2 regions of the Mycobacterium sp. NPDC050853 genome follow, and region 2 is predicted to be linked to the other one. Evidence: riboswitches for the same ligand, from Rfam matches in the RefSeq annotation. Region 2 holds a riboswitch; the other holds the start of a gene.
The links. Region 2 has a riboswitch for cobalamin ahead of AB0H22_RS14250 (CbtB-domain containing protein). Riboswitches for the same ligand answer to the same signal wherever they lie in the genome.
Positions count from the first base shown of each region.

Region 1: another riboswitch for cobalamin. It lies ahead of metE (5-methyltetrahydropteroyltriglutamate--homocysteine S-methyltransferase); the one in region 2 lies ahead of AB0H22_RS14250 (CbtB-domain containing protein).

Region 1 covers NZ_JBFAGW010000001.1:1,562,928-1,574,448, forward strand. Annotated here, with positions in the region: gene prpD (2-methylcitrate dehydratase PrpD) at 1-534, shown strand, start outside; gene prpB (methylisocitrate lyase) at 531-1,451, shown strand; gene AB0H22_RS07700 (bifunctional 2-methylcitrate synthase/citrate synthase) at 1,448-2,569, shown strand; partial or broken gene AB0H22_RS07705 (DUF6578 domain-containing protein) at 2,642-3,466, opposite strand; gene AB0H22_RS07710 (GNAT family protein) at 3,564-4,094, opposite strand; gene AB0H22_RS07715 (mycobacterial-type methylenetetrahydrofolate reductase) at 4,166-5,056, opposite strand; gene metE (5-methyltetrahydropteroyltriglutamate--homocysteine S-methyltransferase) at 5,165-7,444, opposite strand; cobalamin riboswitch at 7,584-7,821, opposite strand; gene AB0H22_RS07725 (PaaI family thioesterase) at 7,890-8,309, shown strand; gene AB0H22_RS07730 (TetR/AcrR family transcriptional regulator) at 8,299-8,895, shown strand; gene fadD8 (fatty-acid--CoA ligase FadD8) at 8,892-10,481, opposite strand; gene AB0H22_RS07740 (LLM class flavin-dependent oxidoreductase) at 10,642-11,521, opposite strand, start outside.
Region 2 covers NZ_JBFAGW010000003.1:472,553-484,073, forward strand. Annotated here, with positions in the region: gene AB0H22_RS14230 (LLM class flavin-dependent oxidoreductase) at 1-232, opposite strand, end outside; gene AB0H22_RS14235 (ABC transporter substrate-binding protein) at 265-1,257, opposite strand; gene AB0H22_RS14240 (ABC transporter ATP-binding protein) at 1,254-2,030, opposite strand; gene AB0H22_RS14245 (iron ABC transporter permease) at 2,030-3,088, opposite strand; cobalamin riboswitch at 3,199-3,422, opposite strand; cobalamin riboswitch at 3,428-3,552, shown strand; gene AB0H22_RS14250 (CbtB-domain containing protein) at 3,580-3,786, shown strand; gene AB0H22_RS14255 (CbtA family protein) at 3,806-4,600, shown strand; gene AB0H22_RS14260 (oxygenase MpaB family protein) at 4,609-5,985, opposite strand; gene AB0H22_RS14265 (serine hydrolase) at 6,226-7,521, opposite strand; gene mhuD (mycobilin-forming heme oxygenase MhuD) at 7,563-7,880, opposite strand; gene AB0H22_RS14275 (alpha/beta hydrolase) at 7,980-8,762, shown strand; gene AB0H22_RS14280 (hypothetical protein) at 8,755-8,970, opposite strand; gene AB0H22_RS14285 (helix-turn-helix domain-containing protein) at 9,042-9,998, shown strand; gene AB0H22_RS14290 (A/G-specific adenine glycosylase) at 9,995-10,867, opposite strand; gene AB0H22_RS14295 (carbonic anhydrase) at 10,861-11,481, shown strand.

The DNA of each region.
Region 1 (11,521 bases), on a different contig from region 2:
ATCGGTACCGGTTCCAATGATCCGCAGAAGTTCGACCCGGACGCTTCTCGCGAGACACTCGACCACTCGGTCATGTACATCTTCGCCGTCGCGCTGGAGGACGGCACCTGGCATCACGAGCGGTCGTACGCCCCAGAGCGCGCGCACCGCCCCGAGACCATCGAGCTGTGGCGCAAGATCAGCACCGTCGAGGATCCCGAGTGGACCCGGCGTTACCACTCGGCCAACCCGGACGAAAAGGCTTTCGGCTGCAAGGCCGTGGTGACGCTTAAGAACGGCGAGGTGATCACCGATGAACTCGCGATCGCCGATGCGCACCCGCTTGGGGCACGCCCGTTCGCCCGGGAGAACTACATCAACAAGTTCACCGGGTTGTCCGACGGTGTCATCGAGCAGCATGAGCAGGATCGATTCCTTTCCGTGGCACAGGGATTGATCGACCTGAAGGCCGGATCGCTCGGTGCGCTCAACCCGCTCGTGGATGCCGTGGTCCTCGATAAGGCACCCACCACTCCGGAGGGCATCTTCAAGTGAGCTCACTCCTTGCCTCTGCCACGGATGCGGCGACCAAGCGCGCCGCGTTCCGTCAGGGCCTGACCTCCGGTGAACTGCTGCGCTTTCCGGGCGCGTTTTCTCCGCTGGTGGCCAAGCTGATTCAGGAAATCGGCTTCGAAGGTGTGTATGTGTCGGGGGCGGTGCTGTCTGCCGATCTGGCACTGCCCGATATCGGATTGACGACACTCACCGAGGTATCGGGACGTGGCAGGCAGATCGCCTCGATGACCGACCTGCCAACACTGATCGACGCCGACACCGGTTTCGGCGAGCCGATGAGTGCCGCCCGCACGGTTACCGTGCTCGAAGACGCCGGGCTGTCCGGCTGCCATTTTGAGGATCAGGTAAATCCGAAGCGGTGCGGGCATCTTGACGGCAAGGCGGTCGTTGAAACCCCCGAGATGGTCCGGCGGCTACGGGCTGCGGTTTCGGCCCGCCGCGACCCCAATTTCGTGATCTGCGCCCGCACCGATGCTGCGGGTATCGAGGGGTTGCCCGCGGCGATCGAGCGCGCCAAGGCCTATGCCGATGCGGGTGCGGATCTCATCTTCACGGAGGCCCTCAACGATATCGGTCAGTTCGAGACCTTCCGTGCCGCAGTCGACGTTCCGCTGCTCGCCAACATGACCGAGTTCGGAAAGTCCGAACTGGTGACCGCCGAGCAGCTCCGCGAGGTCGGGTACAACGTCGTCATCTATCCCGTCACCACCCTGCGGCTGGCAATGTTCGCGGTCGAGCAGGGGCTACGTGAAATCGATACGGCCGGAACACAGTCGGGCTTGCTGAACCAAATGCAGCACCGCAGCCGCCTGTACGAACTGCTCCGCTATTCCGAATACAACCAATTCGACACCGAGATCTTCAATTTCAGCCTCAATGGAGGAGGAGCCCGATGACTACCGCAACCCCGACCATTCACAAGGGACTTGCCGGTGTCGTGGTGGACACCACCGCCATCTCAAAGGTGGTGCCCGAGACCAACTCGCTCACGTACCGGGGATATCCGGTACAGGATCTGGCCGCCAAGTGCAGCTTTGAGCAGGTTGCCTACCTGCTGTGGCACGGCGAGCTGCCCAACGAGGGAGAGTTGGGCCTGTTCTCCCAACGGGAGCGCGCGCAACGTCGACTAGACCGTTCGTTGATGTCTCTGCTGGCCAAGTTGCCCGAGACCTGCCATCCGATGGACGTGGTGCGTACCGCCATCAGTGTCCTGGGTGCCGAGGATCCGTCGGAGGACGACAGCACACCAGATGCCAACTACGCCAAGTCGCTCCGCATGTTCGCCGTGCTGCCGACCATCGTCGCCGCCGATATGCGCCGGCGGCGCGGACTGGACCCGATTCAGCCACACAGCCACCTCGGCTACTCGGCGAACTTCCTACGGATGTGCTTTGGCGAGGTGCCGGACCCGGTGATCGTCACGGCGTTCGAACAGTCGATGATCCTGTATGCCGAGCACAGCTTCAACGCCTCGACCTTCGCCGCTCGCGTGGTGACCTCGACACAGTCCGATATCTACAGTGCGGTCACCGCGGCGATCGGTGCACTCAAGGGCTCCCTGCATGGTGGCGCCAATGAGGCCGTCATGCACGACATGATCGAGATCGGTGACGCCGCCAAGGCTGCAGATTGGTTGGAAGGTAAGCGGTCCCGCAAAGAGAAGGTCATGGGCTTCGGGCATCGCGTGTACAAGAACGGCGACTCACGGGTACCTACGATGCGTGCCGCACTTGAGGACGTGGCCCGGGTTCGTGACGGGCGCAAGTGGCTAGAGATCTACAAGGTGCTGGAATCCGAGATGGACGCGGCGACGGGCATCAAGCCCAATCTGGACTTCCCGACCGGGCCTGCCTACTACCTGATGGGCTTCGATATCCCCTGCTTCACACCGATCTTCGTGATGAGCCGGATCACGGGCTGGACCGCGCACATCATGGAGCAGGCCGCAGCGAATGCTTTGATCCGACCGCTGAGCGAGTACTCAGGGAAGCCGCAACGCTCCCTGGCGTCGTAAGTTTGACCGCCGAGTGTGCGGTCTACGTCGAAATCTCGCCGATAATCGACGTAAACCGCACACTCGATTCGGCTAGTCCGGCATCCTGTCGCAGAGCAATTGGATGAACAACTCGTCGGGACTGCTCCCGCTCCGGTCGACATTCTCAAACATGGTGTAGCCCTGCGGAAAATGTACAGGTCTACTCACCTGCCCCGCTGTTCCGGCGACCACGCCACTGTAGCCGCGTATATCGTCCAAGCTCAGCCGAGGGTCTGCGAGATCGACCGACACTCGATCACCCTCCGACGGGATCACTGCGCCAAACGCTTCCGGCGGCCCAAGTATGCGCAGCGCTCTTCGGCCACGGTCCCGTTCGTCGCGCAGCGTCTCAACGTCACCTTCGGTTGGCTCAACCAACGAGGTTATGCGCAGCCCCACAACGGATCCCGTGGTCACTCGGTGCCCGATCTCGCCCATTGGCGGCTCATCGGGCCATCTCGTAGCAAGTTCAACGGGTCGGTACTGAAACGACGTTGGCCGATGGTTCACGCAACCAGACTCGTCTAGATACGTGGTGGCCGACACGTCGTACAGTTCCTCTACAACGCCAAGCAGACGGGGCCAGCTTTGGCTCTCATGTCAAGTAGCCCAGAGGATTACCAGACCATTCGCGGGATCTCCGCGTGTTGGATCCCAACTCGCACACCCGTAGGGAAACCGAATAATCTCGCGGTCCTGGTCCCAGTCGACCGCCGCCGCCGACGCCAGTAGGTAGCCATTCTCTGCGGGGTAGGCGCAGACCTGCCAATCGACAGCCTGACCTATCTCGGGAGTCCTACCGCAACATTGATACTCCCAATTTGAAATACCTAGGTATACAAGAGATTCGTTCCGATCGGGAACCGTATTGATCACTCAAAGCACCGGGTGTTAGACGGACGGAGCACGAACGCTCCGGACCCGGTGTACCGAGCGCAAGGTTAGCCAGCACCACGCCCTGCGTCAATACCCGTCACTCGGGCCGCGACAGTAATCCGCCTACCCACCAATCGGCCGGTTCCCCAGCCTGATACGCCCGTCGGCGCAGCAGCCCCTCAACCTGGAAACCCATTGACTCCGCGACGGCGCGTGAGCCGGTGTTCCCGACGACGGCCCACCACTCGATACGGTGGATATCCAGCTCGTCAAAACCCCACTGGCACAGTCGTCTCGCCGCCTCGACCGTGAGTCCCCTACGCCGGTGAGCCGGGGCTGCCCAATAGCCAAGGTCCACAACCCCGCGCTCCACACACTTGAGCACACAAGTTCCGGCCAACAATCCCGAGTCCGCCAGGTAGAAACCGAGACCGTACTGCACATCGCCGGCCCACCCGGCGGCGGATGCCGCAACGAACCGCTGCGCGTCCTGCGAGGTGTATGGCGAAGGCACCGGGACGTATCGCGCGATCAGCGGATCGCTGCATGCCTGTGCGAGGGCGGCCTCGTCGGCCGCGGTGACGAGGCGCAACAACAGCCGTTCTGTCCGCAACTCAACGGGTTCCATACGACGAGTCTCGATCACGGACTCGATCACGGTCAACGGAATTCCACGCCACCGCACCGCTTCCACAGCGCTTAGAGCGCTGGTGACCAGTACCCCAGCATCTCTGAGAATGTTTCGAAGGCCGGCCTGGCAAGACCGTACGGTGCTTCGAAGTGCACGCTTAAGGGGAAGCCGAGGTCTGCGACCCCGTCGATGACACGTTTGTAAAGGTCGACGAGCTGTGGCCGTCTGGCATCAGGTTCGCAGGCAGCCAGCGACTTGACGAAGGCCTGTTCGCGCGCGACGGCTTCATTGCCGGGATCCTGGATCAGCCAATCAATGAGTCCGACCTTCGACTCCAACTTCGGGACGAAACCGAACGAAAGCAGAACCTCCGGCCGGTGGTCGCTCGTCCGCGTGAACTCTTGTAGGAAGCCAACCACCGCATCGGAATACAGCAGTTGGGTCATCGCGAAGGTGGCGCCTTTATCGCATTTGAACGAAAAGCGACCCTGTTCCCCGCTGCGGGTGGGAATCAGAATCACTCCCCTGTTCTCGATGATGTCGTCGAACTTCGACAACGCATCGGTCGGTGGAATACCCGACCCTTCGCCGTCGCTCATGGTCCGCGGCACACCGACGAAAATCACGCCGTCTATCCCGGCTTCCGTCAGGCCTGCAAGTCGGCTCCGTAACGACGTCTCATCCGAAAAGGAAGTGACCTGTGTGCACAGTCCCCGCATTGTGGGTAGCTCTGATCGGATGATCGACCAATAGTCGGCGACATCCAGCTTCGGCTTCATCTCGAGCGGTCGATCGGCGTCCTCGAGGATCATCGAGGGGATCATCACGTGGTCGATGCGCCCGTCAATGCCGAACTCCGCCGAGAAACTGGACAGTTTCCGCAGCTCTTCCGACGCCTTGCCGAGGCCGCCATCGACGTTGGGCGGCACCAGTTCCAATGCAACGGTATTCATCGACACCAGGTACCTCCGATTTGGCTCGCTAATGGTTTATACACCAATAAATCTCGCACGCGACCAGTCCCCCGCAGGGGGCTCCTGCGGGGGACTGGTCGCAGCAATCGAGATCTAGACGCCGGACCGCGCCTCGACAGCGGCGGCCACCAGGTTGGCCAGCGAGGCAGTCACCTCGTCAACCTTGCGGGTCTTTAAACCGCAGTCCGGGTTCACCCAAAGGCGCTGGGCTGGAACGGCCTTCAGTGCCTCGCGGAGCGAAGCCGTCATCTCCTCGCTGGTCGGAACCCGGGGCGAGTGGATGTCGTACACGCCCGGGCCGACGCTGTTGGAGAATCCGATCGCATTGAGATCGTCGAGCACCTCCATATGCGAGCGGGCGGCCTCGATCGAGGTGACGTCGGCGTCTAGGTCGGCAATCGCACCGATCACCTCGCCGAACTCCGAGTAGCACAGGTGCGTGTGGATCTGTGTCGCGTCGGACACGCCCGAGGTGGAAAGCCGGAACGCGCCGACTGCCCAGTCCAGGTATGCGGGCTTGTCCGCCGTGCGCAACGGCAGCAGCTCGCGCAGCGCAGGCTCGTCCACCTGGATGATGGCGATTCCGGCGCCCTGCAGGTCCACCGTCTCGTCCCGAATCGCCAGGGCGATCTGATTCGCGGTGTCCGCCAACGGCTGATCGTCGCGGACGAAGGACCACGCCAGGATCGTCACCGGCCCGGTCAGCATGCCCTTGACATACTTGGCGGTCAGCGACTGTGCGTAGGTTGCCCACTCAACAGTCATCGGGTTCTGCCGTGCCACATCGCCGTACAGGATCGGCGGGCGTACGCAGCGGCTGCCATACGACTGGACCCAACCGTTCTGGGTGGCGAAGAAGCCGTCGAGCTGCTCGGCGAAGTACTGCACCATGTCATTGCGTTCCGGCTCGCCGTGCACCAGCACGTCCAGGCCCAGCTTCTCCTGCAGCGCAATGACATCGGCAACCTCGCCGCGCATGCGCCGTACGTACTCCGCCTCGTCGATCTCGCCCTTGGTCAATGCCGCGCGCGCCACCCGGATTTCCGTGGTCTGCGGGAACGACCCGATGGTGGTGGTCGGCAGCTCGGGAAGCTTCAGCCGCTCGCCCTGGCTACGCCGGCGCTCTGCGGCATCGCCGCGTGAAACACCATCCGCCAGAATCGAATCCAGCCGCGCACGGATCTGTCCGTTGTTCAGGCGCGGGTCCGTCTTGCGTGACTCGACGGCAGCGTTCGATGCCGCGAACTCCGCGGCAACAGCGTCGCGCCCCTCGCTCAGTGCCCGCGCCAGCACGACGACTTCCTTGACCTTCTCCTCGGCGAAGGCCAACCAGCTGCGCAGCTGGTCATCGAGTTCGGTCTCCGGCTCTAGCGAGTACGGCACATGCAGCGTCGAGCACGATGTAGAAACTGCTACCGCACCCGCTGATCCCAGCAGCGTCGCCAGTGTGCCCAGCGCCGACTCGAGATTGGTGCGCCAGATGTTTCGGCCGTCGACAACGCCTGCCACAACGGTCTTTCCAGCGAGTTCCGGAACCGATGCCACACCCGCCGCCGACCCGTAGACCAGGTCGACGCCGATCGCCTCGATCGGTGTGCGGGCCAGGGCGGGCAGGGCCGCCCCGAGGTCACCGAAGTAGGTGGCCACCAAGATCGCGGGGCGATCGGCAACCGTACCGAGGCGGCCATACACCCGCTCGGCCAGTTCCGGGCCGTTCGGCAGGATGTCGGTGACGAGCACCGGCTCGTCGATCTGAACCCAGGTGACCCCGGCCTCGGCAAGCTGCACCAGCAGCTGCTCGTACAGCGACACCACCTCATCGAGACGCTCGATGGTCGCGGCGGCACCATCGACGGCCTTGCTCAGCGCGAGGAAGGTGATCGGCCCAACAACTACCGGACGTGCCGGAATACCCAGCGCCTGAGCCTCTTTCAGCTCGCTGAACAACTTGGCGGGGTTCAGCTCGAATCGGGTGTCGGGCCCGATCTCCGGCACCAGGTAGTGGTAGTTGGTGTCGAACCACTTCGTCATTTCCAGCGGTGTCACCTCGTCATTGCCGCGCGCGGCGGCGAAGTACCGATCGAGGTCGTCTGCGATGCCCGCGACACGGGGCGGCAATGCGCCTAGCAGCACCGCGGTGTCGAGTACCTGGTCGTAATAGGAGAACGTGTTGACCGGCACGGAATCGAGACCGGCGGCGGCGAGTGCGGCCCAGTTGTCGCGCCGCAGCCCGGCTGCGATCTTCTCGAGCTCTTCGCGGCTGGTGCGTCCGGCCCAGTAGCTTTCGGTAGCCCGTTTGAGCTCACGGCGTGGGCCGATGCGCGCCGAACCGAGCGTGGTTGCGGTAAAAGCCGCAGATGGTTGATCCGTCATTTCTAGTCCTTCATCAACAGCGGGGTGGCCACCGCCAGGGGACGAAAGAACCGAGCACGGGCCCACCGCAACAGATATCTGTTCGGTGAAACCGATTCGGTCATACGCCCATTCCGCGAAGCGATGATCCGCCGGGTGCGGCGCACCCGGCACGGCTGGCAGGTCTTCGGACTTACAGGCGTTACCCGGGCTCAGGTTTTCCTACGGGCCGTCGCTTCCCGGGGCTTCCTTAGTGCTTCCCCAGTGCTTAAGACGGCGTTCGTTCCTGCATACCGCTGCGGGACAGTCCCGGATTCTCACCGGGTTCCCTCTCGTGCCGAACAGCCCTGTTGGGCGGCGCTTCACTCGATGCTGGCATCGGCCGAAACCGATACCAGCAGACCAGCTGCATCTTCATCATATGCACGCTGGCTCGTGCAATTATTAGCGACTACTCTCTAATATTGTGATCACCCTGGACCAGGCCCGACAGGTGCTCGATGCGCAGCCATTCAGTCGCCTCCTGGGCGCCTCCATCAGCCGGCTCGATGAGTCCGGAATTCAGCTCTCGCTCGACATCCGCGACGAGCTGCGGCAGCAGAGCGGGTTCATTCACGGCGGGGTGCTGAGTTACCTCGCCGATAACGCGATCACCTACGCCTGCGCCCTTGGCCTGGGCGGGGACATCGTGACCAGCGGATACACCATTGAGTACGTGGCCCCCGCGCGCGACGGTCTGCGTCTGCTCGCCGACGCATCCCTGGTGAGCTCGGGTCGCACCAAGGCGCTCGGCCGCTGCGAGATCTCCGTCGAGGATCACGACGGGCACACCAAGCTGGTCGCGGTCGCCCAGGGCACGAGCATGGTCCGGCGCAGTGGGGCGTAAGCCGCAGTACACCGCGGACGACATCCTCGATGCGGCCCTGAGCTTGGTGGCTTCGGGTGGGCCGTCGGCTGCCACCGCGGCCGCCGTCGGGAAGGTCCTGGGCGCACCCTCAGGTTCGGTGTACCACCGGTTCGCCAGCCGGGATGAGCTCGTGGCCCGCCTCTGGCTGCGGTCCATCACGCGCTACCAGGACGGGATACTTGCTGCGCTCGCGATGCCCGACCCCGACGACGCACTGGCGGCGACGATCAATCACGCCTTCGACTGGACCCAGCAGAACCGCAACGAGGCACTGCTGCTACTCCAGTACGAGAAGGCCGATCTGGTCGCCCACTGGCCCGATACCCTCGCAGCCGAGCTCACGTCGCTGAACTCTCGGGTGCGAAAGGCATTACGCGAGTACGCCGAACGTCGCTTCGAGGCGGTGACTCACGAGCTGCTCGACAAGATGGTGTTCACACTGATCGACATGCCGTATGCCGCGATACGCCGGCATCTACCCGATAAGGGCGAGCCCGCACCATGGCTTCGCGAGTTCATTCACTCCAGCGCGCGGAACCTTCTCTCGGGAGCGGAGGGAAGCTAGACCGCCGCGTACTTCTGACGCAGGGCCTTCTTGTCCAGCTTTCCCAGCGCGGTCAACGGCAGCGACTCGGCGACGATCACATGCTTGGGCGACTGCACCGAGCCCTTGCGATCCTTCACCGCGGCCTGAATCTCGGACGTCATCTTGGAGACCGCGCCACCGCTACGGTCGGCATCGGCGCGCAGCACCACGATCGCCGTCACCGCTTCACCCCACTTCTCGTCGGGCACCCCGATGACCCCGACCTGCGCGACCGACGGATGTTCGGCGACAACGTCCTCCACCTCGCGCGGGAAGACGTTGAAACCACCGGTGACGATCATGTCCTTGGTCCGGTCGACGATGAACCAGAAGCCGTCCTCGTCCTCGCGCGCGATATCGCCGGTGCGCAGCCAGCCGTTCTTGAAGGTGTCGGCCGTCTGCTCGGGCAGTTCCCAATAGCCGCCTGCCACCAAGGGCCCCGCCACACAGATCTCGCCGGGCTCACCCTGCTTCACCGGCTGGTCGTTCTCGCCGAGCAGCGCGGTGCGCAGGAATGCCGAGGGCCTGCCGCAGCTGGAGAGCCGCTTGACATCGTGATCGCCCTTGGCCAGGTAGCTGATCACCATGGGCGCCTCGGACTGGCCGAAGTACTGCGCGAAGATCGGTCCGAAACGCTCGATGGCCTCCGCCAGCCGCACCGGGTTGATGGCCGAGGCGCCGTAGTAGACGGTCTGCAGCGAGGACAGGTCGCGGGTGTGTGAATCCGGATGGTCCATCAGCGCGTAGATCATCGAGGGCACCAGCATGGTGGCGGTGATCTTGTGCTCTTCGATCGCCTGCAGGACGGCACCCGCATCGAACTTCGGCACCACCACCATCGACCCACCCTTCATCAGGGTCGGCATGAAGAACGCGGCCCCGGCATGTGAAAGCGGGGTGCACATCAGGAATTTGGGGCGCTCAGGCCACTCCCACTCGGCCAGCTGGATCTGCGTCATGGTGAGAATCGACTGCGAGGTTCCGATGACGCCCTTGGGCTTACCTGTCGTCCCACCCGTGTAGGTGAGCCCGTTGATGTGTTCGGGTGACAGGTTGATCGGCACCAGCGGCTTCGCCGCAAAGCCCGCAGCCACGGCAACCAAGTCGTGCCCCACCCCGGCCAGTTCCGCCGGAACGGGCCCGAGCGTCAGCACACGGGTCAGCGTCGGCACCTTCTCCACCAATGCGGCGGCACGCTCCACGAACTGCGGCGTCGGGTCGATGACGATCGTGGTGATCTTGGCATCGGCCAGCACATAGGCATGGTCATCGAGGGACCCGAGCGGGTGCAGCGCGGTGCGTCGGGTGCCCAGCAGCTGCCCGGCCCCGATCACCAATAACACCTCGGGGCGGTTGAGCGCCAGCATGCCTTGACCGTCAGTCGGATCGGGCACCAGTGAAGTGAAAGCCTGGATGTACCTGCTGATCTCATCGGCCATCTGGGCGCCGGTGAGGGTCACATCCCCGAGTACCAGCGCGGGCACGCTCGCGTTCTTTTTCAGGGCAGCAACCAGCAGGTGCCCGGAGTTGATCGACCCGTGCAGCGGGTCAAAGAGATCAGGCATCGCACTCCTCAGTGAATAGTCGCCGATCAGCCACTTCGCTCGACGTTAGAACATGTTCTAGTTTTGGGCAAGAACGAGCCCGTCAGCGCCACTATGGCGTGCCAAATCGGATTGCCGCGCAGTCGGCCACAACCGGCGCGCTCTTCGGTGAGGCTTGGGCTCAGGACGCGGTAAATCCCTTGGCCCGCTGCGTGTCCTGCGTACCCCACAGCGTCGACGTAACCTCTGCTCTCACCAGCGGGACAACCTCTTCGGCGAATCGGTGCAGGGTGTCCTTCTGTTCCTCGAAATCGGCCTCGGGACTCAGCGAGATCGATTGGAACTCGTGACCGAAGGCGTCATGCCACTCCACGATCTTCTCGGCCACCCGTTCCGGCGATCCGGCCAGCACCGGCCCCCGATCGGCCGCGTCCTCGATGGATTCGAAGGACGGAAACTTGCCGACGGCCTTCGGATGGTCCTTGAGCTTGGCCATCTGCGCCAGCCTGGCCTCGTAGATCGGCCGGTACTGCGCGATGGCCTGTTCGGTTGTATCTGCCAGATAGAGGCCACCCGATCCTGCGCCCACGTACAGCTGCGCCGGGTCGTGCCCGTTCTCCGCGTAAAGCTCGCGATACCTGTCGATGAGAACCTTGTAGTTCTCCTTGGGCTGCAGGGCATTTGCGGTGACGATCGGGTCACCCCACTTGGCGGCGAGTTCGACGGCGAACGTCGAGGTCGCCGACCCATGCCAGATCCGGAACGGTCCGTCGTACGGCCGGGGCAGCGTGGTGGCGTCGGTAAGCGGATGCCGGTGCACCCCCGTCCAGTCGACGTGTTCCTCACGAAGGAGTCGACGCAATAGCTCGTAGTTCTCCTGCAGGTACTCGTACTGCTTGGCGATATCGAGTCCCATCAACGGGTACTGCCGGTCCTCATTGCCCTTCCCGATGACGATCTCCAGGCGACCGCGGCTCAGCTGGTCGATGGTGGCGAAGTCCTCGGCGGCGCGCACCGGGTCCAGCAGGGACAGCACCGTAACGCCGGTCGATAACAGGATT
Region 2 (11,521 bases):
CCGCCGTCACCACATTGCGCACCGGCGCCGAGAGGAAACCGGTACCGACGCTGATCCGCTCGGTCGCGGCGAGGGCCAGGGAGGCGTACGCGATCGACGTGGTGGCGAAACAGTCCTCGCAGACCCACAGGTGGTCGAGCCCGGCATCATCGGCCGCGCGCGAGATGTCAGGCAGCCGCTCGGGTGGAAGGGATGGCGGCACCATCAGGCCGAGGGAGATGGGGGAGCTCATATCGACACCCTATGTGCAGGTGCTGACAGTGCTCAGAATCCCTTGTCGCGCAGGTAGTTCGCAAGGGTGACGATGGCATCAGGATTGCGCGGTCCCTCAACCAGCGCGGCATACGGCAGCACGATGAAGTTCCCGTCGCGCACCGCTTGGGTGTGGCTCATCAGCGGTTGCGCCCTGAGAAGGTTGATCTTCGCGTCGGCGGTGTTGTTCGGTCCCACCCCGTAGTCGCAGATGATGATCACCTGTGGGTCACGCTGGGCGGCGGTCTCCCACGCAGTGGTGGTCCAGCTGTCGTCGAGGTCGGAGAAGATGTTATGGCCGCCGGCCTTCTCGATGATCTGTTGTGGCGCTGCGTTCTTACCCGAGGTGAACGGCTCGGCCTCGCCGCTGTCGTACAGGAATACGCGTGCCGTTGGCTGCGCGTGTGGGATGCGTGAGTGCACGTCGTCGATGGTCTTGCGGTACCTGGCGATCAGGTCGCGGGCACGTTCCTGAACCCCGAAGAGGGCCCCCAGATTGGTCAGGTCCTCGTACAGTGCGTCGAGCGGTGGTTTGATGCCTCGCCGGACGGTTCCGGGTTGACGGCACGCCTCGGTGAGCTGGTAGGGCACCGCACCGATGGAACGCACCCAATCCGGGGTCAGCCCGGCGGTTTCGTTGAATCCGTAACTCCACCCGGCGAATACGAGATCGGGGCGTGCGGCCTGCACGGCTTCGCGGGTGAATCCCTGTCCCAGGTTCGTGGTGGATTCGAACTGCGCCTTCCACGGTGAGGTCTTGACGTCGCGGTCTTGTCCGGCATCGATGAAGTAGCCCGCCATTCGGTCCTGCAGGCCGAGAGCAAACAGGAGCTCGGTAACCCCGGTGTCATTGCTGACAGCTCGGGTTACGGGAACCGGAACCTCAAGTGGTGCACCGCAATTATCGACGGATACCCGCTCGGTTCCGGGATTCTGAGTCTCGATGGTCGCGCAGCTCGCCGATATCAGCGACACCACGACCGTCATGCTTACCAGGGTCTTCATTCTGTCTCCTCGTGTGGGTCGAAGATGATCTGCGGGACACCGCTTCGCGGATGCGCGATGACATGACAGCCGATGCCGAACCAGCGGGCGATGGACTCGGTGGTGATGACCTCGTGCGGTGTCCCCGACAGCACCACATGGCCTTCCGCCATTACGTGGATCGCATCGCAGTACTGTGCCGCGAGGTTGAGGTCGTGAAGTGCGGCGATGACCGTAATACCCAGGATCCGAGCCGAACTGAGTATCGAGTACTGATGGCGGACATCCAGATGGTTGGTCGGCTCGTCGAGAACCAACACGCGCGGTTGCTGTGCCAGGGCGCGGGCGATGAGAACCCGCTGCCGCTCGCCACCGGAGAGGGAACTGAACCTCCGGCCGGCGAGTGCCGTCACATCCGCCGTCTCGGTGGCCTCCGCACAGATACGTCGGTCCTGCTCGGAGGTGCCGCGCAGGGATGTGCTGTGCGGTAGCCGGCCGGTGGCGACCACTTCCTCGGCGGTGAAGTCGAAATCCAATGACATGTCCTGGGTTAGCGCCGCCACCTGGCGGGCGTTCTCCCGCATGCTGATTGCGTGCACGGATACTCCGTTGACCTGAACATCGCCCGATACCGGAACAAGCGCCCGGTACAGGCAGCGCAGGGTGGTCGACTTGCCGCTGCCATTGGGGCCGACAATGCCGACAAATTCGCCCGACGCGACCTCAAGATCGATATCCGAGACGATCCGTGCGCCGGCGATATCCACCGACACATCTCGATAAGTGACCTCCATCAGCTCACCGCCCCTGCCGACATTGCGCGGCGGCGCATCAATCCGACGAAGACCGGTACCCCGACGGCCGCTGTGATCGCGCCCAACGGAAGCTCCTGTGGCGGAATCGTGGTCCGCGCAACAAGATCGGCGGCAACCAGGAAACATGCGCCCAGCACGGGTGCAACGATCAAGACCCGGCGATGGTCCGCGCCGACGAGCAGCCGTGCCGCGTGAGGAATCACCAGTCCCACGAATCCGATTGCTCCGCAGATCGATACATAGCATCCAGTCATCGCGGCGGAGAGCACGAACAACGCCACCCGGAACCGACCGGCAGGTAGGCCCAGCGATGCGCTCACCTCGTCGCCCATGGCGAGGGCGTTGAGCTGGCGGGTCAGCCCTGTGACGCAAACGATCCCGATCACCGTCGCCGCGAGCGCCACCGGCACCTTGTCCCAGGATGACGCGCCCAGGCTGCCGAGCAGCCAGAACATGACACTGCGCGCCGCCTCACCGTTCGGCGCCAAGAACACCAGTACCGTCGTCACCGCGGACAGGCCGTAGCCCACGGCCGTGCCTACCAGGACCAGCCTGAGCGGCACCAAACCCTGTGGAGTACGGGCAATTTGGTAGACCAGCGCTGTTGCGGCGAGGGCGCCGAGCGATGCCGACAGCGATAGTGCATAGGCGCCGAAAGCGCCGAGCACGCCGTAGACCACTACTGCGGTCGCACCGACGGAGGCTCCCGATGAAATGCCGAGAACGTATGGATCTGCCAGGGCGTTACGGACCATCGCCTGCACGACCACGCCCACAATGCTGAGCCCCGCGCCGACGAGGATTGCGAGAATCACTCGCGGCAGCCTGGACTCGACGACGATCCGGTAGTTCGCAGCATCGGCGGCTCGAACAGAGCCGCCGGTCCCGCCCACCCAGAGGAAATGCAGACAGTCGCGCCAGGGCACTTCGGCTGTACCGAACACGAGCGCCGCCACGGACAGCAGTACCAGCGCCGCCAAGCCGCCGCCCGCCGCAAGGACCACTGATCGTCCCTGCTGTGCTGCGGGCATCGGCATCCCTGCGTCGTCGGGTCGCCTGCGTCGTCACGGGAAGAGCCAGGAGGTGGATACGCCGAATACCTGCGCCGTCCACCAGCTGATCCCTCGGCGCCGGCGAAGGCCACACCGGATGGTGCGGCCGCATTGGCAGGTCTTCGGACTCGCGGACACAAGGCTTGTGCTCAAGCCTCACCTACCGGCGGCTGCTTCCCGGGCGTGCCCAGTGCTTGTTATGCCGCTGTCGTTTCCACTTACCGCTGCGGGGCAGTTCCGGATTTACACCGGATTCCCTCTTGCGATCTCCGGAAGCACCCCTGGCGCTCCCGGAGAAACCAATACGAAGCCAAAACTATCACTCGAATGCGCAGCCCAGCTGCGTCGACTAAGCTCAATCCGTCCTTCGACAGGACGGGAACCTGGTGTAATCCCAGGACGGTCGCGCCACTGTGAGAGTCAGACCCTGCCGTCGATAAGAACGAATCGGGACGCGGTATCCCGAAAGGAGCAACATGGCCCACACAACGTCCGCCAGCCGTCCGGTTGCGGTATCGATTCCCCAGGCAGCGCTGTGGTTGAGCGCGACCACGTTCCTCGCGCTACTCGCCTATTACTTCATCGGCATCGACCAGGGTGCGGTGTCGATCTTTGGCAGCGATATGCATGTCCATGAATTTGTGCATGACGCTCGCCACCTGCTGGGTTTCCCCTGCCACTGATCAAGAGGCGGATAACTCAGTGGAAAAGTCAATAATCCTGCGCGGCTTAGGCTTTGGCGCCGTCGGCGGGCTGCTGTCCTTCATTTTCGGATGGATATTCGTCGAACCCGTTATCAACAGGGCCATCTCGTATGAAGAGGGCAGGGGCGAGGCGCAAGCCGCACTCGACGCGGCGGCCGGTGTCCACGCTCATCACGAGGGTGCGGAACTGTTCAGCCGGTTCGCGCAGGCCAATGCGGGCCTGGCTCTTGGGGTCATCGGATTCGGCATCGCGATGGGTGCGCTGTTCGCGGTGACCTATGTGGTGGCCATCGGTCGGGTGGGCAATCTCAGCCCGCGTGCGCTGGCGCTCTCGGTCGCGGGCGGTTTGTTCCTGGTGCTGTACGTCGTGCCGTTCCTGAAGTTCCCGGCCAATCCGCCGGCGGCGAGCGCCGACGGCACTATCAAGGAGCGCACCGGCTACTTCGTGTTGATGATCCTCGTCGCGGCGATCGCGCTGGCAGTGGCGCTCTGGGTGGGCAGGAAGCTTACCGAGCGTTGGGAGACGTGGACGGCCACGCTGGTTGCGGCCGCGGTGTTCGTGGTTCTGGTGGTTCTGGTCATGGCGGTGACGCCGGGGTTCGTCGAGGCACCACAACCGCTGCTAGATGCCAACGGGACGATCGTCTACCCGGGCTTCCCGGCGCATGACTTGTACCTGTTCCGGATGTACTCGTTCACCACGCAGGCGATCATGTGGGCGACGATCGGTATCGGGTTCGCGACCGTGATCGGGCGCAAGCCGGCCAGTACGGACGCGGCGGTCACCGTCTAGGGATCGGACTAGGCGGCGGTGAACTTCCGTCCCGAGGTGTTGCCGTCGTGCATCGCAAAGGTCGTCTTCACCCGTAAGGGTTTCTCCGCGACGTCCAAGGCCAGTTTTATGTAGTTGCCCGGATTCGGTATGGCTGCCCCATGGACCAGTCGACGCACCACGCCGATACCGGGGATCTTGTCGCGCATCGCGGCGACGTGTGAGACCGGGATGGCGACGGCCTTGAGCGCGAGTCCCGCTAGGCGATGGTCAACCCATTGATAACCGGTGTCGCGGAAGAATTCGTCCATGGCCTCGGGGCCCATGATGACCGAACCGGTTGCGCTGAGAAACAGTGAACCGACACGGGTGAGGATCGGCCCCAGGAGTGTCTCGCCGCCGGGGACGGCCGATGTCGCGCGATTGATGGCGCCAAGTCCCACCTCGACGAGTTCGGTGCGCCAGGGTGAGGAGTTGCCCGATCGCGCGAGCAGGTAGTCGAGATTGTGCATCGCATCCAATCCCGTTCGGGGAATGAGTTCTTCGGCGACACCGAAAACGTGCGCCCACCGCAGTGTGTGGTGCCAGCTGTCATCGAGGTCTTCGAGGGTGCATGGCCGCCCGTGCCGATGGTCGATGAGTAGTGCACCCAGGCTTGCGGCCTCCAGGAAACCCAGCATCGATGAGTTGGATATCGGGTTGCCGTTCTGGGCGTACTGCTCCTCGCCCCACGCGGAACGTAATCCCTTGCGCGCCAGCGAATGCACCAGACGTACCCGGAGTGCGAGCTTCATGCCGTCCCCGCCGGGCGTGAATGCGTCACGGTCGAAAAGCCGGCCGAAGAATCGTGCGGTCTCCACAACACGTTGCGGACCTTCGTCACGGAAGCGTCCACTGGCCCCTGTGGACGCGGAGACATCGGCGTTCATCACCGTGTCAAAAATCGCGAACGTGCCCACGATCACGATCGTGAGCAGCGTGGAGCTGGTCATCCGCCTGCGTCCGCGTTCGGCCTTGGCCGGGTCCCACCAGTCCGGCACCCGGTAGGCGTCCTCCAGTAGCGCCCGCAATTCCTCCGGCGGGTTGTCGAGCGATTCGATGCCCTGGTCGATCGCCTGGTCGAACAGGCGCCGGGCCTCTTTCGAGCCCAGGCGCCCGAACATATCCACCACGGCGTCCATCAGCTCGTCGCCCTGCCACATGTGGTCGTCGAACAGCAGGCTTTGTGGTGTGGGCGTGAATTCGTCCTCCACCTCGTACCAGGGACCGAACATGTGGTGCCTGCAGTGGCGCCATACCCAGCTGAATTCGTCCTTGGCGGGCGGAATCGGCCGTAGGGACATGCCTTTTCGGTAGTAGTAGTCGTTCTTGTGCTTGATGTCTTTCGAGCTCACAGGTTTCGCCATTGAACCAGCCCTTCTCGAGGGTCCTGCGTATTCCAGCAGTTTGGCAACGTATGTTGTTAATTCTGGAAAGTATCAGCAGACAGGCTGTGGCGCTAGACCTGATCCGACAATTGACGGGGCCGGAATCCCGCCGTGAGAGGTAGGAGACCTGTGGTCCTGATCTGGGCCCGGGCCGGTCAGCCGAGACTGATGGTCTTCGCGAGCCCGCTCATCCAGACTTGATGGTCTTCGCGAGCCCGCTCATCCCAGCTTCTTGAAGACACCCTTGGCCAGACCGATGACCCAACCGGCTGCACCGGGGCCGAACGCGCGATCCCAGTTCAGTTGGAAGCTGACCACATACGGTTGACGGTTGCGGTCCTCGGCGTACCAGCTGAATGTCAGGTCGCCGGGTAGGTTGCCGCCCTTGGCACCGATATAGCGCCAGTTTTCGCTGTGCAGGTCGATACCCGGTTCTGCCGACAGAAGATCACGGATCGGAGCAGCCGGGCCGACGGCGACCTTCTGCAGCGCCGCGTGCACCCGGCAGATGTCCTCGGCGCTGCCGTACCACTCGATGCCGTATTTCGACGCCGGTGTGGTGGTCCGGTCGGGATCCAGCTTGTAGTCGTGGGTATCTGCGTCGGCGAGCATCTGACCGCGCTGCGCAGGTGTGGTGACGTCCTTCCATTGCTGTCGGACGTCGGGTACTCCCCAGCCGATGTTGAAAAGCTCATGCATCGTGGGGAAGGGCGTCATCGATCCCGGATCGTGATGGCCTCCGTCGGCCAGCGCCTTCTCGATCGCCTGTCTACCGAGGCGGTTGATCAGCATGTCGGTGCCCATGTTGTCGCTCACCGAGATCATCTTCTGGGCTGCGGTGCGCACTGAGACCGTCGAGCCCGTGGCGAGCTTGTCCATCGAGCTTCCGAGTGCCTTGCCGCGATCGGTGACGGTGAGTCGGTCGTCCCATTTGAGAGTGCCCGCATTGATGGCGGTGCCGGTGGCCAAGAGCACGTAAAGCTTGAAAACCGATGCGAGCGGCATAGATTCGGAGGTGTTGGTTCCGGCGATCTGCTCGCATTGTCCGTTGACGATCTTGGAGGCCCGGTAGGAGTATCGACCGCCCGATGCCGACAGAGCGGCGTCGACATCAGACCACTGGGCGATGTTCGGAGGCTGCTGATAAGGAACCAGCCTGTCGACATCCCCCTTGCCATTGGTCCGCAGCCCGATGTCCACGTTGGCGCCGTAGGGCGCGATCAGGTGGACGGTGGAGCTGTTCGCGGCGAGATCCACCGAGCTGACCTTGTATGGCCGGTCGACCCACAGCTTGGTCATGATCTCGGTGTAGTCGTCGACCTTGTTGGCTGCGGCCATGGTCGCCACGCCCTGCTTGCCGATCGGCCAGTTCGAGTTCAGCATGTCGATCAGCTGTTGTGATCGCAGGCCCGGAGGCGTGCTGGTATCCACATCGCCATGCGGCACCTGACGCAGCTTGATGCCACACCCCACTGTGCTGCCGACCGACAAGGCAACCACGACAACCGTGCACATCGATACGGCGCGCGTCATGCGCGCGCGAAGCGCCCCACCGTTCACGCCTTGGCGGCGGCCCCGGTCACGTCGAGCACAACCTCGAACTCCAGCAGGTGAGCACCGGTTGCCACGGGCTTGGCCTGCTGGCCGGCGTGTGCTTCGACTGCCGGACCGGTGGCCCAGGCCTGGAAGGCCTCCTCGGACTCCCACTGGGTGACCACGAAGTAGCGGTCCTCGCCCTTGATGGGGCGTAGCAGCTGAAAACCCAGGAATCCTGGCTGGTTCTCCACAGCTCCGGCCCGGTGAGCGAATCGCTTCTCCAGCTCCGGACCCGCACCCTCGGGGATCTCGATTGCGTTGATCTTCACCACGGACATGGGTTCAGGCTACCGTGCGTGCTCCCGCATGATTTGGGGCCGATGATTAGGGCGATGATGAGGGGCATGGATGAGCCGCTTGCGCGAAGACCGGTAAGCATGGACGGCGACTGCCTGTTCGACCGGGGAGGGCTGTCTGAAGAGTCGGGGGCGCCGTCCATCGTCCTCGTTCACGGTCTGATGGGCCGCGGAAGCACCTGGTCGCGGCAGCTGCCCTGGCTGCGGCAGCTGGGACGGGTGTACACCTACGACGCGCCATGGCATCGCGGCCGTGACATCGTTGATTCCCAACCGATTTCGACAGAACGTTATGTAGAAGCACTGGCGAATGCGGTGCGCGAGCTCGGCGTTCCGGCGCTGCTCGTAGGGCACTCCATGGGCGGACTGCACTCGTGGTGTCTGGCGGCGGAGCATCCTGAGCTGGTGTCGGGGCTGGTGGTGGAGGATATGGCCCCCGACTTCATCGGCGGAACCACCGGCCCCTGGGAACCCTGGCTGCACTCCTGGCCCGAGGTGTTCACCTCTGCGCAGGATATCCTTGGTCGATTCGGACCTGTTGCGGGGCAATACTTTTTGGAAGCATTTGATCGTGGCCCGGACGGCTGGCGGTTGCACGGACCGATCGACAAGTGGATCGCCACCGCGTCCGAATGGGGAACCCGCGACTTCTGGGAGCAGTGGCGAGCGGTGCGTTGCCGATCGCTGCTTCTGGAGGCGTCGGACACCGTGGCCCCGCCGAGTCAGATGCGCAAGATGGCCGAGATAGGTTGGAAGTCAACCTATCTGAAGGTCGACGGGGCAGGGCACCTGATTCACGATGACGCACCCGAGAGGTATCGGACGGCGGTCACGGAATTCATTGCCGCGGACGGAGTCAGATGACCGGCTCGCGTCGAGAGTGAATGGCTTGCATCTCGTGCAGCTGGCGCTGTAGATCCCGGTCATCGGCGAAGGTTCCGCCCAGTGGTGCGGCGACCCGGAACTGGTCGAGTTGGATTCGGAAGGTCTTGTTTCGGCGAGCGATCCAGCTCAGCGCGACCGCCAGGGCAAAGGGGGATAGCAGGACGAGGGTGGCGGCGAGGATGGTCATGGCAATAATTGTGTTCTGATAAATATTGCGCCAACAGTGGCGGAATTGACGGTCTTCGATAATATTCAGCCATGTTGCGTTCGGTGGCGGCCCTGGTCCTCGATCGCGTAGCCGTCTTCGAATTCGGGGTCATCTGCGAGGTCTTCGGTATCGACCGCAGCGCCGACGGCGTTCCCAACTTCGACTTCCGGGTCTGCGGGCCCGAGGCCGGCGCACCACTGCGCACCTCGGTCGGAGCGTCGCTGATCCCGGAGCGTGGACTCGATGGGCTGGCCGACGCCGACCTAATCGCGCTTCCGGCGCGGCCGTTTACCGAGGGCTACCCGCAGGAGGCGCTCGATGCTGTGCGGGCCGCATCGGAGCGGGGGGCGACCGTGCTCACCGTCTGCTCGGGTGTGTTCATCGCGGGTGCCGCCGGACTGCTTGACGGGCGCCGCTGCACCACCCACTGGATGCACACCGATGAGCTGTCCCGCCGCTATCCGACCGCGACAGTGGACCGGGACGTGCTGTTCGTCGACGACGGTGACCTCATCACGAGTGCGGGGACCGCTGCAGGAATCGACGCCTGCCTGCATCTGGTGCGTCGCGAGCTGGGCAGCGATATCACCAACCGAATCGCACGGCGCATGGTGGTGCCGCCGCAGCGTGCGGGTGGTCAGCGTCAATTCATCCCGCAGCCCGTACCCGATGTGGACACCAATGGCTTTGGCGGACTGTTCGACTGGCTGATCGAAAACATCGACCAGACGTATACGGTGGCGGATCTTGCCGCTCGCGTCCACATGTCGACGCGCACCTTCGCCCGCAAGTTCACGGATCAGGCCGGTGTGACGCCAATGCGCTGGATCATCGATCAGCGGGTGCTACTGGCTCGGCGCCTGCTGGAGGAGACGGGCCTGGATATCGATACCGTCGCGGCGCGCAGCGGTTTCGGCACGGCGATCCTGTTGCGTCATCACTTCCGCCGCGGCGTCGGAATCACGCCCACCGATTACCGCAAAATCTTTGCGACGGCTGCGAGTTAGCCCTCGCCCGCCAGGGCGAACCGGCCGTCTGCCGTCTGCTCCACCAATCCGTCGACCAGTAGCGAGTCCAACGCGCGGTCGCGTTGCGCGATATCGGACAGCCACACCACGTCGAGCTGTGCCCGTTCGACCGGAATGCTGCTGCCGCGCAACACGTCCAAGAGTTTGCCCCGAACCTGCCGGTCGGTACCAGCGTACTTCTGTACGGGCCGCGCAGGGGTATCCAGTTCGGGGCGCCCCGACTCGTGCCATGCGCATGAGCTCAGCGGACATAGCGGGCACTGCGGCGCGCGGGCAGTGCACACCAGGGCGCCCAGCTCCATAAGCGCCGCCGAGAACCGTGCGCCGTTCTCCACCGGTAGCAGCGCCTCGGCATCCCGTAGGTCCCGGGCCGATGGTGCGGAGTCGGCGATACCGTGCACCACCCGCGCGATGACTCGGCGAACGTTGGTGTCCACTACGGGAACTCGCTGCCCATATCCGAAGCAGGCAATGGCACGCGCCGTGTACGCGCCCACCCCTGGAAGCGTCAGCAGGGTCTCCACATCATCGGGTACCTGGTCGCCATAGTCGCGGGCCAGCACCGTCGCACACTCGTGTAACCGCATCGCGCGGCGCGGATAGCCGAGCTTTCCCCAGGCACGTAATACCTCTGCCACAGACGATTTCGCCATGGCTGACGGAGCCGGCCAGCGCGCGACCCATTCCCGCCACACCGGTTCCACCCGGACGACCGGAGTCTGTTGAAGCATCACCTCGCTGACGAGAATGTGCCACGGTGTCGCGTCGGGGCTGCGCCACGGCAGGTCTCGTTCAGCGACGTCGAACCAGCCCAAAAGCTCGTCAGGGCACAATGGCGGGCATGGCATCTGATCCGAAGTCCGCCTGGAAGGCACTCAAAGAGGGTAACCAGCGTTTTGTCGGTGGTTACCCACAGCACCCGAGTCAGAGCATCGCCCGTCGCGCACAACTTGCCGACGGTCAGAACCCCCATGTGATGCTGTTCGGATGCTCTGACAGCCGGGTCGCCGCCGAAATCATCTTCGACCAGGGCCTCGGCGATATGTTCATCGTCCGCACCGCGGGCCAGGTGATCGACTCCGCCGTGCTCGGTTCCATTGAGTACGGCGTGGCGGTCCTTGGGGTACCGCTGATCGCCATCCTCGGGCACGACTCCTGCGGAGCGGTGGAAGCGACGCTGAAGGCCCTCGATACGGGCGAGGTGCCGGGCGGGTACATCCGCGACCTGGTGGTGCGGGTGATCCCGTCCATCCTCGGAGGCCGCAAGGACGGGCTAACCCGGGTCGACGAGTTCGAGGCTCGTCACGTGCAGGAGACCGGCCTCAAGCTGCTGCAGCGTTCCCAAGTGGTCGCCGATGCGGTGCGTGCCAAGAAATTGGCCATCGTGTACCTGACCTACAAACTCGCGGACGGACGTGTCGTTTTGCACGGTCACGTCGGCGATATCGGCGAGCCTGGATAGTCGAACCCCCAGGTCAGAGCCCCTCGGCAAACATCACATG